3 regions of the Paenibacillus sp. NN59 genome follow, and region 3 is predicted to be linked to each of the others. Evidence: a T-box and tRNA genes for the amino acid it is inferred to sense, from the RefSeq annotation. Region 3 holds a T-box; the other regions hold tRNA genes.
The links. The T-box of region 3 lies ahead of ileS (isoleucine--tRNA ligase). A T-box ahead of a tRNA ligase gene usually reads a tRNA of that ligase, here a tRNA-Ile.
Positions count from the first base shown of each region.

Region 1: it has a tRNA-Ile gene. The T-box ahead of ileS (isoleucine--tRNA ligase) is inferred to sense a tRNA for this amino acid. The anticodon was not compared.
Region 2: it has a tRNA-Ile gene. The T-box ahead of ileS (isoleucine--tRNA ligase) is inferred to sense a tRNA for this amino acid. The anticodon was not compared.

Region 1 covers NZ_CP199678.1:359,438-364,252, forward strand. The annotation lists rRNA gene ACT89M_RS01655 (16S ribosomal RNA) at 1-352, shown strand, start outside; rRNA gene ACT89M_RS01660 (23S ribosomal RNA) at 693-3,619, shown strand; rRNA gene rrf (5S ribosomal RNA) at 3,769-3,885, shown strand; tRNA gene ACT89M_RS01670 (tRNA-Ile) at 3,942-4,015, shown strand; tRNA gene ACT89M_RS01675 (tRNA-Ala) at 4,043-4,118, shown strand; tRNA gene ACT89M_RS01680 (tRNA-Asn) at 4,120-4,195, shown strand; tRNA gene ACT89M_RS01685 (tRNA-Ser) at 4,197-4,288, shown strand; tRNA gene ACT89M_RS01690 (tRNA-Glu) at 4,306-4,377, shown strand; tRNA gene ACT89M_RS01695 (tRNA-Val) at 4,385-4,460, shown strand; tRNA gene ACT89M_RS01700 (tRNA-Met) at 4,478-4,551, shown strand; tRNA gene ACT89M_RS01705 (tRNA-Asp) at 4,580-4,657, shown strand; tRNA gene ACT89M_RS01710 (tRNA-Thr) at 4,677-4,752, shown strand.
Region 2 covers NZ_CP199678.1:327,431-332,245, forward strand. The annotation lists rRNA gene ACT89M_RS01430 (23S ribosomal RNA) at 1-584, shown strand, start outside; rRNA gene rrf (5S ribosomal RNA) at 733-849, shown strand; tRNA gene ACT89M_RS01440 (tRNA-Ile) at 885-958, shown strand; tRNA gene ACT89M_RS01445 (tRNA-Ala) at 986-1,061, shown strand; tRNA gene ACT89M_RS01450 (tRNA-Asn) at 1,065-1,140, shown strand; tRNA gene ACT89M_RS01455 (tRNA-Glu) at 1,145-1,216, shown strand; tRNA gene ACT89M_RS01460 (tRNA-Val) at 1,224-1,299, shown strand; tRNA gene ACT89M_RS01465 (tRNA-Met) at 1,317-1,390, shown strand; tRNA gene ACT89M_RS01470 (tRNA-Asp) at 1,419-1,496, shown strand; tRNA gene ACT89M_RS01475 (tRNA-Phe) at 1,506-1,581, shown strand; tRNA gene ACT89M_RS01480 (tRNA-Thr) at 1,602-1,677, shown strand; tRNA gene ACT89M_RS01485 (tRNA-Tyr) at 1,684-1,769, shown strand; tRNA gene ACT89M_RS01490 (tRNA-Lys) at 1,780-1,852, shown strand; tRNA gene ACT89M_RS01495 (tRNA-Leu) at 1,865-1,945, shown strand; tRNA gene ACT89M_RS01500 (tRNA-Gly) at 1,957-2,031, shown strand; tRNA gene ACT89M_RS01505 (tRNA-Arg) at 2,038-2,114, shown strand; tRNA gene ACT89M_RS01510 (tRNA-Leu) at 2,136-2,214, shown strand; tRNA gene ACT89M_RS01515 (tRNA-Pro) at 2,222-2,295, shown strand; tRNA gene ACT89M_RS01520 (tRNA-Gly) at 2,309-2,379, shown strand; gene iolD (3D-(3,5/4)-trihydroxycyclohexane-1,2-dione acylhydrolase (decyclizing)) at 2,783-4,648, shown strand; gene iolE (myo-inosose-2 dehydratase) at 4,750-4,815, shown strand, end outside.
Region 3 covers NZ_CP199678.1:4,490,994-4,495,808, reverse strand. The annotation lists gene ACT89M_RS19720 (DivIVA domain-containing protein) at 1-427, shown strand, start outside; T-box leader at 485-776, shown strand; gene ileS (isoleucine--tRNA ligase) at 893-3,991, shown strand; gene ACT89M_RS19710 (DUF5665 domain-containing protein) at 4,170-4,535, shown strand; gene ACT89M_RS19705 (TraR/DksA C4-type zinc finger protein) at 4,569-4,815, opposite strand, start outside.

The DNA of each region.
Region 1 (4,815 bases), 2.5 Mb from region 3:
CGTCAAATCATCATGCCCCTTATGACCTGGGCTACACACGTACTACAATGGCCGGTACAACGGGCTGCGAAATCGCGAGATGGAGCCAATCCCAACAAAGCCGGTCTCAGTTCGGATTGCAGGCTGCAACTCGCCTGCATGAAGTCGGAATTGCTAGTAATCGCGGATCAGCATGCCGCGGTGAATACGTTCCCGGGTCTTGTACACACCGCCCGTCACACCACGAGAGTTTATAACACCCGAAGTCGGTGGGGTAACCGCAAGGGGCCAGCCGCCGAAGGTGGGATAGATGATTGGGGTGAAGTCGTAACAAGGTAGCCGTATCGGAAGGTGCGGCTGGATCACCTCCTTTCTATGGAGAATCGTTTCCCGCGTGGAAACATTCAAATATGCAGCTCAGCTGCAAACCACTCACTCGTTGCTCAGTTTTGAGAGCTCAAACTCTCAAAACTTCTCGTTGATTCGACCGACACATCCGTGAACGGCCCGAACCAAACGATTTGTTCTTTGAAAACTAGATATCGAAACGAAACAAACGCGAATTAGAACATTCCTTTTTAGCTGAACTTGTGTATAACAAGTTTCAATAAAAACGGTAGATAATGCAATTGCGATGGTATCGGGTGGGAGCGACTTTTGGCTTTGGACGTAGTCCAAAACAAGGGAAGCGAGCAGACGAAACCGGAGCATATGGTTAAGCTACTAAGAGCACACGGAGGATGCCTAGGCGCTAGGAGCCGATGAAGGACGTGGCGAACAACGAAACTGCCTCGGGGAGCTGTAAGCAAGCTTTGATCCGGGGATGTCCGAATGGGGAAACCCAGCTGGGGTAATATCCAGTTACTCATAACTGAATACATAGGTTATGTAGAGGCATACCAGGGGAACTGAAACATCTAAGTACCCTGAGGAAGAGAAAACAATAGTGATTCCGTCAGTAGCGGCGAGCGAACGCGGAGAAGCCCAAACCAAGGAGCTTGCTCTTTGGGGTTGTGGGACGTCTCACATGGAGTTACAAAGGAACCGGTTAAGCGAAGAGGTCTGGAAAGGCCCGCCAAAGAAGGTAAAAGCCCTGTAATTGAAAGTCTGTTCCCTCCGAGACGGATCCCGAGTAGTGCGGGGCACGTGAAACCCCGTATGAATCCGGCAGGACCATCTGCCAAGGCTAAATACTTCCTAGCGACCGATAGTGAAGCAGTACCGTGAGGGAAAGGTGAAAAGCACCCCGGAAGGGGAGTGAAATAGAACCTGAAACCGTGTGCTTACAAAAAGTCAGAGCCCGTTTTAGGGGTGATGGCGTGCCTTTTGTAGAATGAACCGGCGAGTTACGTTCCCGTGCAAGGTTAAGGTGAAGAGCCGGAGCCGCAGCGAAAGCGAGTCTGAATAGGGCGAATGAGTACGTGGACGTAGACCCGAAACCGGGTGATCTACCCCTGTCCAGGGTGAAGGTGCGGTAACACGCACTGGAGGCCCGAACCCACGCATGTTGAAAAATGCGGGGATGAGGTGGGGGTAGCGGAGAAATTCCAATCGAACTCGGAGATAGCTGGTTCTCCCCGAAATAGCTTTAGGGCTAGCCTCGGAAAACAGAGTCGTGGAGGTAGAGCACTGATTGGGTGCGGGGCCCGCAAGGGTTACCAAGCTCAGTCAAACTCCGAATGCCATAGACTTACTTCCGGGAGTCAGACAGTGAGTGCTAAGATCCATTGTCAAAAGGGAAACAGCCCAGACCATCAGCTAAGGTCCCCAAGTGTGTGTTAAGTGGGAAAGGATGTGGAGTTGCACAGACAACCAGGATGTTGGCTTAGAAGCAGCCACCATTGAAAGAGTGCGTAATAGCTCACTGGTCGAGTGACTCTGCGCCGAAAATGTAACGGGGCTAAACACACCACCGAAGCTATGGCTTGATGCTTGCATCAGGGGTAGGGGAGCGTTGTATAAGGGTTGAAGGTGTACCGTAAGGAGCGCTGGACATTATACAAGTGAGAATGCCGGTATGAGTAACGAAAAGATCAGTGAGAATCTGATCCGCCGAAAGCCTAAGGGTTCCTGAGGAAGGCTCGTCCGCTCAGGGTAAGTCGGGACCTAAGGCGAGGCCGAAAGGCGTAGTCGAAGGACAACAGGTCGAAATTCCTGTACCACCGTAAATCGTTACGAGCGATGGGGGGACGCAGTAGGGTAGTGACGCAGGCTGATGGATGCCTGTCCAAGCAGTAAGGCTGGTTAGTAGGCAAATCCGCTAACCGTAAGGCTGAGCTGTGATGGGGAGTGAAAATTACAGTAGCGAAGGTCATGATCTCACACTGCCAAGAAAAGCCTCTAGCCAGATGAAGGTGCCCGTACCGCAAACCGACACAGGTAGGCGAGAAGAGAATTCTAAGGCGCGCGGAAGAACTCTCGTTAAGGAACTCGGCAAAATGACCCCGTAACTTCGGGAGAAGGGGTGCCCCGGTAGTGTGAATAGCACGAGGGGGCCGCAGTGAAAAGGCCCAAGCGACTGTTTAGCAAAAACACAGGTCTGTGCGAAGCCGTAAGGCGAAGTATACGGGCTGACGCCTGCCCGGTGCTGGAAGGTTAAGGGGAGTGGTTAGGGAGTAATCCCGAAGCTGTGAACCGAAGCCCCAGTAAACGGCGGCCGTAACTATAACGGTCCTAAGGTAGCGAAATTCCTTGTCAGGTAAATTCTGACCCGCACGAATGGCGTAACGACTTGGGCGCTGTCTCAACGAGAGATCCGGTGAAATTTTAATACCTGTGAAGATGCAGGTTACCCGCGACAAGACGGAAAGACCCCATGGAGCTTTACTGCAGCTTGATATTGAATTTGGGTACGATCTGTACAGGATAGGTGGGAGCCTTTGAAGCGTGAGCGCCAGCTTGCGTGGAGGCACCGTTGGGATACCACCCTGATCGTATCTAGGTTCTAACCTGGTACCGTAAACCGGTGCGGGGACAGTGTCAGGTGGGCAGTTTGACTGGGGCGGTCGCCTCCTAAAGAGTAACGGAGGCGCCCAAAGGTTCCCTCAGAATGGTTGGAAATCATTCGAAGAGTGCAAAGGCATAAGGGAGCTTGACTGCGAGACCTACAAGTCGAGCAGGGACGAAAGTCGGGCTTAGTGATCCGGTGGTACCGCATGGAAGGGCCATCGCTCAACGGATAAAAGCTACCCTGGGGATAACAGGCTTATCTCCCCCAAGAGTCCACATCGACGGGGAGGTTTGGCACCTCGATGTCGGCTCATCGCATCCTGGGGCTGAAGTAGGTCCCAAGGGTTGGGCTGTTCGCCCATTAAAGCGGTACGCGAGCTGGGTTCAGAACGTCGTGAGACAGTTCGGTCCCTATCTGTCGTGGGCGTAGGAAATTTGAGAGGAGCTGTCCTTAGTACGAGAGGACCGGGATGGACGTACCGCTGGTGTACCAGTTGTTCCGCCAGGAGCACCGCTGGGTAGCTATGTACGGACGGGATAAGCGCTGAAAGCATCTAAGCGTGAAGCCCCCCTCAAGATGAGATTTCCCAGTATGTAAGACCCCTTGAAGACGACGAGGTAGATAGGCTGGGGGTGGAAGTGCAGTAATGCATGGAGCTGACCAGTACTAATCGGTCGAGGGCTTATCCAATAGCAAGTTTTAAATCGCGTAGGTTTCGTTTCGAATCTAGTTTTCAGAGAACAACACTCTGAATGAAGTGAAAATCGGTACATCACGGAATGTGTGTATGATTTTCAGTTCTGATTGATATGGAAGAAGCTATGCTTCGACCAATCGCGTTTGGTGGCGATGGCGGAGGGGTTCCACACGTACCCATCCCGAACACGACCGTTAAGCCCTCTAGCGCCGATGGTACTTGGACCGCAGGGTCCTGGGAGAGTAGGACGCCGCCAAGCGATTCCCTTTGGGGTATTTTTTTTGCCCCCTCGTTAGGGATATGGGATGTATATGTGGGCCTTTAGCTCAGTTGGTTAGAGCGCACCTCTGATAAGGGTGAGGCCGGTGGTTCGAGTCCACCAAGGCCCATAGTAACTGCATAAGAAATACATGAATGGGGCCATAGCTCAGCTGGGAGAGCGCCTGCCTTGCAAGCAGGAGGTCAGCGGTTCGATCCCGCTTGGCTCCACCATTCCCTGATAGCTCAGTTGGTAGAGCACTCGACTGTTAATCGAGTTGTCACAGGTTCGAGTCCTGTTCGGGGAGCCATGGAGAGGTGTCCGAGCTGGCCGAAGGAGCACGATTGGAAATCGTGTAGGCGTCACAAGCGTCTCGAGGGTTCGAATCCCTCTCTCTCCGCCATAATTCTTTTTTAGTGAGGCCCGTTGGTCAAGGGGTTAAGACACCTCCCTTTCACGGAGGTAACAGGGGTTCGAATCCCCTACGGGTCATATTTTCGGAGGCTTAGCTCAGCTGGGAGAGCATCTGCCTTACAAGCAGAGGGTCGGGGGTTCGATCCCCTCAGCCTCCACCATATATTTTTTTAAATGACGCGGGGTGGAGCAGCCCGGTAGCTCGTCGGGCTCATAACCCGAAGGCCGCAGGTTCAAATCCTGCCCCCGCAATTGTAGCTTTCCTAACCGAAAGTGATCTGGAACCGTGGTGTAGTTGGCCTAACATGCCTGCCTGTCACGCAGGAGATCGCGGGTTCGAATCCCGTCGGTTCCGCCATTTTAATACTTTACACCGCGCCGGTGTAGCTCAACTGGTAGAGCAACTGACTTGTAATCAGTAGGTTGGGGGTTCAAGTCCTCTCGCCGGCACCATTTTAGTATTTTGCAATTAGAGGTTTATAAGTTGTATAATATAAGCTCTGATGGTAATACTAA
Region 2 (4,815 bases), 2.4 Mb from region 3:
GAAATCATTCGAAGAGTGCAAAGGCATAAGGGAGCTTGACTGCGAGACCTACAAGTCGAGCAGGGACGAAAGTCGGGCTTAGTGATCCGGTGGTACCGCATGGAAGGGCCATCGCTCAACGGATAAAAGCTACCCTGGGGATAACAGGCTTATCTCCCCCAAGAGTCCACATCGACGGGGAGGTTTGGCACCTCGATGTCGGCTCATCGCATCCTGGGGCTGAAGTAGGTCCCAAGGGTTGGGCTGTTCGCCCATTAAAGCGGTACGCGAGCTGGGTTCAGAACGTCGTGAGACAGTTCGGTCCCTATCTGTCGTGGGCGTAGGAAATTTGAGAGGAGCTGTCCTTAGTACGAGAGGACCGGGATGGACGTACCGCTGGTGTACCAGTTGTTCCGCCAGGAGCACCGCTGGGTAGCTATGTACGGACGGGATAAGCGCTGAAAGCATCTAAGCGTGAAGCCCCCCTCAAGATGAGATTTCCCAGTATGTAAGACCCCTTGAAGACGACGAGGTAGATAGGCTGGGGGTGGAAGTGCAGCAATGCATGGAGCTGACCAGTACTAATCGGTCGAGGGCTTATCCAATAGCAAGTTTTAAATCGCGTACGTTTCGTTTCGAATCTAGTTTTCAGAGAACAACACTCTGAATGAAGTGGAAATCGGTACATCACGGAATGTGTGTATGATTTTCAGTTCTGAATGAATGGAAGAAGCTATGCTTCGACCAATCGCGTTTGGTGGCGATGGCGGAGGGGTTCCACACGTACCCATCCCGAACACGACCGTTAAGCCCTCTAGCGCCGATGGTACTTGGACCGCAGGGTCCTGGGAGAGTAGGACGCCGCCAAGCGGAACCCCAATGGGGTATTTTTTTTCGAATGATAGGGGCTTTTAGCTCAGTTGGTTAGAGCGCACCTCTGATAAGGGTGAGGCCGGTGGTTCGAGTCCACCAAGGCCCATAGTAACTTCATAAGAAATACATGTATGGGGCCATAGCTCAGCTGGGAGAGCGCCTGCCTTGCAAGCAGGAGGTCAGCGGTTCGATCCCGCTTGGCTCCACCATTTTCCCTGATAGCTCAGTTGGTAGAGCACTCGACTGTTAATCGAGTTGTCACAGGTTCGAGTCCTGTTCGGGGAGCCAGTAAGGCCCGTTGGTCAAGGGGTTAAGACACCTCCCTTTCACGGAGGTAACAGGGGTTCGAATCCCCTACGGGTCATATTTTCGGAGGCTTAGCTCAGCTGGGAGAGCATCTGCCTTACAAGCAGAGGGTCGGGGGTTCGATCCCCTCAGCCTCCACCATATATTTTTTTAAATGACGCGGGGTGGAGCAGCCCGGTAGCTCGTCGGGCTCATAACCCGAAGGCCGCAGGTTCAAATCCTGCCCCCGCAATTGTAGCTTTCCTAACCGAAAGTGATCTGGAACCGTGGTGTAGTTGGCCTAACATGCCTGCCTGTCACGCAGGAGATCGCGGGTTCGAATCCCGTCGGTTCCGCCATCTTTATATGGCTCGGTAGCTCAGTCGGTAGAGCAGAGGACTGAAAATCCTCGTGTCGGCGGTTCGATTCCGTCCCGAGCCACCATTAATAAAACAATTTGATACGCCGGTGTAGCTCAACTGGTAGAGCAACTGACTTGTAATCAGTAGGTTGGGGGTTCAAGTCCTCTCGCCGGCACCACTTTATGGAGGATTAGCGAAGTGGCCAAACGCATCAGACTGTAAATCTGCTCCCGTACGGGTTCGGTGGTTCGAATCCATCATCCTCCACCAGTTCTATTATGAGTCATTAGCTCAGTTGGTAGAGCACCTGACTTTTAATCAGGGTGTCGAAGGTTCGAATCCTTCATGACTCACTTTTATTATATGCGCGTGTGGCGGAATTGGCAGACGCACTAGACTTAGGATCTAGCGTCTTTGACGTGGGGGTTCAAGTCCCTCCACGCGCATCCCTTATTTTGCGGAAGTGGCTCAGCGGTAGAGCATCGCCTTGCCAAGGCGAGGGTCGCGGGTTCGATTCCCGTCTTCCGCTCCAATATTTGCGCCCTTAGCTCAGCTGGATAGAGCGTTTGACTACGAATCAAAAGGCCGGGAGTTCGAATCTCTCAGGGCGCGCCATTATAACTAAATTTAAACTATGCCGGCGTGGCGGAATGGCAGACGCGCTCGACTCAAAATCGAGTGGGAAACCGTGGAGGTTCGAGTCCTCTCGCCGGTATATTTAACGGGATGTAGCTCAGCTTGGTAGAGCACCTGGTTTGGGACCAGGGGGTCGCATGTTCAAATCGTGTCATCCCGATTTTTTTGTTTATGCGGGTGTAGTTCAATGGTAGAACTTTAGCCTTCCAAGCTAATAGCGTGGGTTCGATTCCCATCACCCGCTTTATATATTGAAGAAGAAAGAGACACAATCTGTGTTCTCTTTTTTTTTTTGCATGAACAAGAAGTTAGTCCCCTTTTCCTATATTATGTGGCCAAGTCTCCGTCATATTCTTCAGCTATTTTCTCAATTAACATTCAATCCACATTCAGCGAACTCTCTTGTTACACTCCAAGCTAATATTTGTTGATCATTTATACCTTACATTCCTCCAGCATCGTACGATCTCACCCCTTATTTTACGCAAATCCAACCTAATTTTAATAAAACGCTTTCAAAAATAGCTTGCGAAAATGCTCAGCCTGTAATACCATATGAATTAAGCGCTTAACCTTTAGGGGTAAGGCGCTTAAACTTAACTTAGATTAAGCGCTTAACCCGTAAAGGAAAGGATGGCGATCAATTCATGACAACGATTCGACTAACGATGGCTCAGGCCTTGCTTCGATACCTGGATCAGCAGTATATCTCGGTAGATGGGGTAGAGACCAAGTTTGTAAAAGGAATTATCGGAATATTTGGACACGGGAATGTAACAGGCATCGGGGAAGCATTAGAACGCAGCTCTGGAAGCCTGACGTATATGCAAGGTAAGAACGAACAAGGTATGGTGCACACAGCTGCAGCGTATGCCAAACAGAAAAACCGCAAACAGATCTACGCATGCACTACATCTATCGGCCCTGGTGCACTGAATATGATTACTGCCGCAGCAACAGCAACGGTGAACCGGATTCCGGTATTGCTTCTCCCAGGAGATAACTTTGCTACAAGAGAGCCAGATCCAGTATTGCAACAACTTGAAGTAAGCAGTGACTATACCATATCGGCTACAGATCCGTTCAAAGCGGTCAGCAAATACTGGGATCGCATCGTGCGCCCGGAACAGTTGATGGTTGCAGTTACCAATGCTATGCGTGTATTGACCGACCCAGCTGAGACAGGAGCTGTTACGCTGGCATTACCTCAGGATGTGCAGGCAGAAGCGTATGACTACCCGGAATCTTTCTTTGCCCGTAAAGTGCATTATCTGGATCGCAGGCCACCTGTTCAGGCAGCCATTGAACGGGCAACGAAGCAGATCACCCATAGCAAAAAGCCCCTGCTCGTTGCGGGCGGCGGGGTGCTGTACTCTGAGGCATCTGCACAACTGATCGAGTTCGCCGAAGCTTTCGGTATTCCAATTGCTGAAACGCAAGCAGGCAAAAGCGCAGTATCTTGGGAACACCCGCTTAATGTGGGGGCCATCGGGGTTACCGGTTCTCTGGCAGCCAATCGCTTGGCTAAAGAAGCAGATGTCGTGATCGGCGTGGGTACGAGGTTCTCCGATTTTACCACGGCCTCACATGCTGCTTTTCAAAATCCAGAAGTATCCTTTATCAACATCAACTTGAATAGTATGGATGCTGCCAAGTTAGGCGGGGAAGCTATCCTGGCTGATGCCCGTGAAGGCTTGCAGGCGTTGCAACAAGAATTGAAGGCACAACAGTACAGCAGTGCATATGGTTCATCTGAAGTGGCTGAACTTCGTGATCAATGGAATACAGAAGTGGATCGACTCTACGCTGCGGAGCATGAAGCCGGTCTGGCGCAGACCAAAGCCATTGGTATTGTAAATCGCACGATTGATCCATCCTCGGTAATTGTCTGTGCGGCAGGTAGTCTCCCAGGGGACTTGCACCGTTTGTGGCGTACTGCTGAGCCGAAGACTTATCACATGGAGTATGGGTTCTCTTGTATGGGATACGAGGTCAGCGGTGCATTCGGAGCAGCACTTGCAGAGCCGGATCGTGAAGTCTACGCCATGGTGGGTGACGGCAGTTACCTGATGTTGCATTCTGAACTGGTTACAAGTCTGCAGGAACAGAAGAAAATGACGGTTCTTTTATTTAATAATAATGGCTTCCAGTGCATTCATAATCTGCAACGTGAACATGGCAGTGACGGATTCGGGAACGAGTTCCGTTATCGTGAAACAGACAGTGGCCGTTTGACGGGTGAGTATATGCCTATGGATTTTGCGGCTCACGCTCGCAGTATGGGAGCGAAAGCATATCGTGCGGAAACCGCAGAGCAACTGGAACAGGCACTTCGGGATGCCAAGAACGAGACGGTAACAACATTGATTGAAATTCCGGTTGTACCGGGGACCAACACGGGCGGATATGAGTCATGGTGGAATGTCGGCGTACCTGAAGTATCTGTTGAGGAGAAAGTCGTTCGTGCCCACGAGACGATGAAATCAAATCGTGGTAAAGCAAAACGGGTGTAATTCACGCTACTAATCTCATCTACTCATTTATTTTATAAATAAATCTCTTCTCATAAAGATAAAGTCTGACAAAGCTGAACAACAAAAGGAGCCGTGGAATCATGAGCAAGCTGCCATTCCAGCTTGGGATTCATCCGATCAATTGGGTCGGCGAAGATGTGAAAGAA
Region 3 (4,815 bases):
CCTGGATCAAGTCATCAAAGATTACGAAGGCGTCATTCGCGAGAACAAGGAGCTGAGCAATCAGTTGCTGTCCGTTCAGGAGAAGCTGGATCATTTTGCTACCATCGAGGAGACTCTTAGCAAAACGATCATCATTGCGCAGGAAGCTGCTGACGATGTGAAGAATAACGCAAAGAAGGAAGCTCAGTTAATTGTGAAGGAAGCAGAGAAAAATGCAGACCGAATCGTTAACGAAGCGCTTGGCAAGTCCCGTAAGATTGCTTTGGAAGTGGAAGAACTGAAGAAGCAGGCATCCATCTATCGTGCGCGTTTCCGTACGCTCGTTGAAGCTCAGCTTGAATTGCTGACACAGGATGGCTGGGAAGCACTGGAGAGCCGTGAGCAGGAAGTGCGTGACCGTGAGCGGGAGATGAAAGAGATTTATTAGTCTGCTGCCCGGTTGACTTTTGCGGGTAAAGAAGCTATAACTATATTCATATTGAATAGTGATTCCATGACGGGCTCAGTACGTTATGATCTCATCCCTCAGAGAGTTGGTGTCTGGTGCAAACCAACGGATGAGTTATAGCCGAATATCCTCCCGGAGAAGTGACGCTGAAGCGGTGAATGCATTGCCGTGTGTAAGCTGAACCGTAAGCCGTACGTTATAACGGTACCCTGCAGTAGTTTAGCGGGGCTTAAGCGCTGTTGATGACAGAGCATACTCGGGGTAACCTGAATGTGGTTTGTGATGAACAGAATTAGGGTGGTAACGCGAGATGAACCTCGTCCCTTTCCAGGGATGAGGTTTTTTTGTGTTCTAAAACGGTGAGCGGAATCTATGAGCTACGATGGTGTATGTTTAATGTTTTACAATCGATTCATCTTAACAACAGAAAGGAAGTCGAACAGCATGCAACGAGTTGATGTCAAAGAAAAAGCACGTGCAAGAGAACTGCGTGTGTTAGATAAATGGAAAACGGAGAATACGTTTAAACGCTCCATTGAGAACCGGGAGGGCAAGCCGAACTTCGTATTTTATGAAGGCCCACCTACAGCCAATGGTAAACCACATATCGGTCACGTGCTTGGTCGTGTAATTAAAGACTTTGTTGGACGTTACAATACGATGAAGGGTTACCGCGTTGTGCGTAAAGCGGGATGGGATACACACGGCTTACCTGTAGAGCTTGGAGTTCAGAAAAAATTGGGTATCTCCCACAAGTGGGAAATCGAAGATTATGGCGTGGAGAAATTTATCAACGAATGTAAAGCAAGTGTTTTTGAATACGAGCAGCAATGGCGTGATTTGACGGAAGGGATCGGATACTGGACGGATATGAACAATCCGTACATCACTCTCGACAACAACTACATCGAAAGTGTGTGGAACATCCTAGCGACGATCCATGAGAAAGGTTTGTTGTACCGCGGTCACCGCGTAAGTCCATACTGCCCTTCTTGCCAAACAACATTGAGTTCGCATGAAGTTGCACAAGGATACAAGGACGTTAAAGATTTGAGTGCGACGGCAAAATTCAAGCTGGATGACAGTGGCGAATTCGTATTGGCCTGGACGACGACCCCTTGGACATTGCCTTCTCACGTTGCACTTGCTGTAAACCCGGCAATGGACTACTCTCGTGTACGTCAAAATGATGAAGTGTATATCATGGCGACGAACTTGGTGGAGAAAGTTATGAAAGATAGCAAAGGCGATTATGAGATCATTGGTGCACTGAAAGGTGCAGACTTGGTAGGTAAAACGTACAGCCCGCCATTTAACTACGTAGAGGCCGAGAAAACCAACATCATTCTGGGGGCAGGATTTGTTACAGACGCAAGTGGTACGGGTATTGTTCACATGGCTCCTGCACATGGTGAAGATGACTACCGTGTCTGCCGTGAGAATGGCATCAGTTTTGTGAACATGGTTGACCTGGAAGGCAAGTTTGTAGCACAAGTTACTGATTTTGCAGGTCGTTTCGTGAAGGACTGCGACATCGACATTGTGAGATACTTGTCTGAGCATGGCCGTCTGTTCAGCAAAGAGAAATATGAGCACAGCTACCCGTTCTGCTGGCGGTGTGATACTCCACTTCTCTACTATGCTATGGACAGCTGGTTTATCCAAACAACAGCAATCAAGGATCAGTTGATTGCAAACAATAGTGAAGTGGAATGGTATCCGGGTCATGTGCGTGAAGGACGATTTGGGAAGTTCCTTGAGGATCTCGTGGACTGGAATATCAGCCGTGACCGTTACTGGGGAACACCGCTTAACATCTGGGTGTGTGAAGAGACAGGCGAACAGTTTGCTCCTCATAGCATTGCTGAGTTACGTGCGCGTGCGGTAGGCGATGTGCCGGAAAACCTCGAGTTGCATAAGCCGTATGTAGATGAAGTGAAGGTGCTCAGCTCTTGCGGCAAATACGAAATGAAGCGTACACCTGAAGTCATCGATGTATGGTTCGACAGCGGCTCCATGCCGTTTGCGCAGCAACATTATCCTTTTGAAAATAAAGAAGTGTTTGAGCAGCAATATCCTGCAGATATGATCTGTGAAGGGATTGACCAAACGCGCGGCTGGTTCTACAGCCTGCTCGCGGTATCTACACTTTTGACAGGCAAAGCGCCTTATAAAGCTGTTATGGCAACAGGACACGTACTGGACGAAAATGGCCAAAAGATGTCCAAATCCAAAGGTAATGTTATCGATCCTTGGGAAGTTATCGAGGAGTACGGTACGGACGCATTCCGCTGGGCGTTGTTGTCTGACAGTGCACCGTGGAACAGCAAACGTTTCTCCAAAGGCATCGTAGGAGAAGCGAAGTCCAAAATGGTGGATACGCTGGTGAACACTCATGCATTCCTGACGCTGTACGCAACGATCGATGGATTCGATCCACAGGAGCATCCATTCCAAGTGTCTGCTCACAAATTAGATCGCTGGATTCTGTCCAGATTGAACAGCCTGATCCTTGTGGTAGAAAAAGCATTGTCCGTGAACGACTACCTGAACTCTTCCAAAGCGATCGAAGCCTTTGTAGATGAGCTCAGTAACTGGTATATCCGCCGTTCCCGTGATCGCTTCTGGGGAAGTGGTTTGACAGAGGATAAACTGGATGCGTATCGTACCCTTACCGAAGTGCTCGTGACTACAGCGAAGCTGGTTGCGCCATTCACTCCAATGCTGGCTGAGGATATTTACCTCAACCTGACAACGGGCGAAAGTGTGCATATGGATGACTATCCTGTAGCGAATGAAGCATTAATCGATGCGGCTTTGGAGCAAGATATGGAAACAGCTCGCCGCGTTGTTGAGCTTGCTCGTAACGTTCGTAACGAGACTGGTATCAAAACGCGTCAGCCATTGTCCGAGTTGATCGTATCCCTTGACAAAGGCTTTGATCTGGCAAGTTATGAAGAGATCATCAAGGAAGAGATCAACGTCAAAGGAATTCGTACAGAGCATAACGATGCCGAGTTTGTTGATTTTACACTCAAGCTGAACCTTAAAGTCGCGGGTAAAAAATACGGCAAAAACGTAGGTTTCCTGCAAAACTTGTTCAAAGGCATGACGGCAGATGAGACCCGTAAAGTGGTAGCGGAAGGTGCATTTAACGTCGTTTCTCCGGAAGGCGAGGAACTACAGGTGACGGATGAGGAGTTGCTGGTTGAGAAACAGGCTAAATCGGGCTTTGCTTCTGCATCCGGTTATGGTTTGACGGTAGCCCTCAACACAGAGATCACAACGGCGCTGGAGCAAGAAGGCTGGGTTCGTGAAGTGGTTCGTGCGGTACAGGATACTCGTAAACGTCTGGATCTGCCAATCGAGAAAAGAGTGCGCCTGACGCTGGATGTGGATGCCGATCTTCAAGCAGCTATTGAAGCATTTGACGATGTTCTGCGTGAAAATGTACTGGTGACTGACGTGACATTTGGTAAGGTGGATGGCATGGAGCAAGTAGAAGCCGGAGGCAAAGGCATCGGAATCTTTATTGAAGCGTAGTGAACAAGAATAAGTAAGATTAAAATAAATGAGCCACAGCTAAGGGGCAATTCCTGAAGCTGGGCTCATTTGTTTTTGTTTGTTTTTCCACAGATCGGGCAATGATTAAATTGTGCAGTTCTTTTTAAAAAAGTAACAGTTCGTTTGATCTATATTGATGCAAGGATTGGAGCGAAACATGAGCAAACAGGATAAGTCAGCTGAGTCCAGTGCAACAGAAACAGCGGAAATAGCTAAGGTGGACACACCGCATGATAAAATTGAAGAATTACATACGTTAACCAACCGTCTTGCGAGTGAGCTGGAGCGTTCACGTATTGCCCAATATACGGAATTGCTAAATCGGCCGTGGAAGCTAATTGGGCTGAATCTCTTGTCCGGTGCAGCCAGAGGTGTAGGAATTGCCATCGGATTTACTTTTTTCGCGGCCACCATTATCTATGTGTTACAGGTTCTTGGTGCATTAAACCTCCCTATCGTCGGAGATTATATTGCTGATATTGTACGAATCGTACAAAGGCAGCTTGATATGAACACGTATTGAAAAATAAGGCCTGTAGATGGCTCACCTGTAAACTCAATACGTGTCATCATCATCTGAGTCGGGTTCAAGTAATCCTAAGCCCTCACCCTTCTCCAGGTATTGTCGGTACTGACGATTACGTACAATCGAAACATCGTGACCGTAAATATCCGTTGCGACAAAGCTTTCGTAAGCCTCCACAAAGCCGTCCAGCTCTTCCGTAGCTTCAATAGCCATCACATCATAGCTGTCGATATTACCGTTTTCCGCCATTGCCGGGGAATTCGAGTTGCCCCAACTC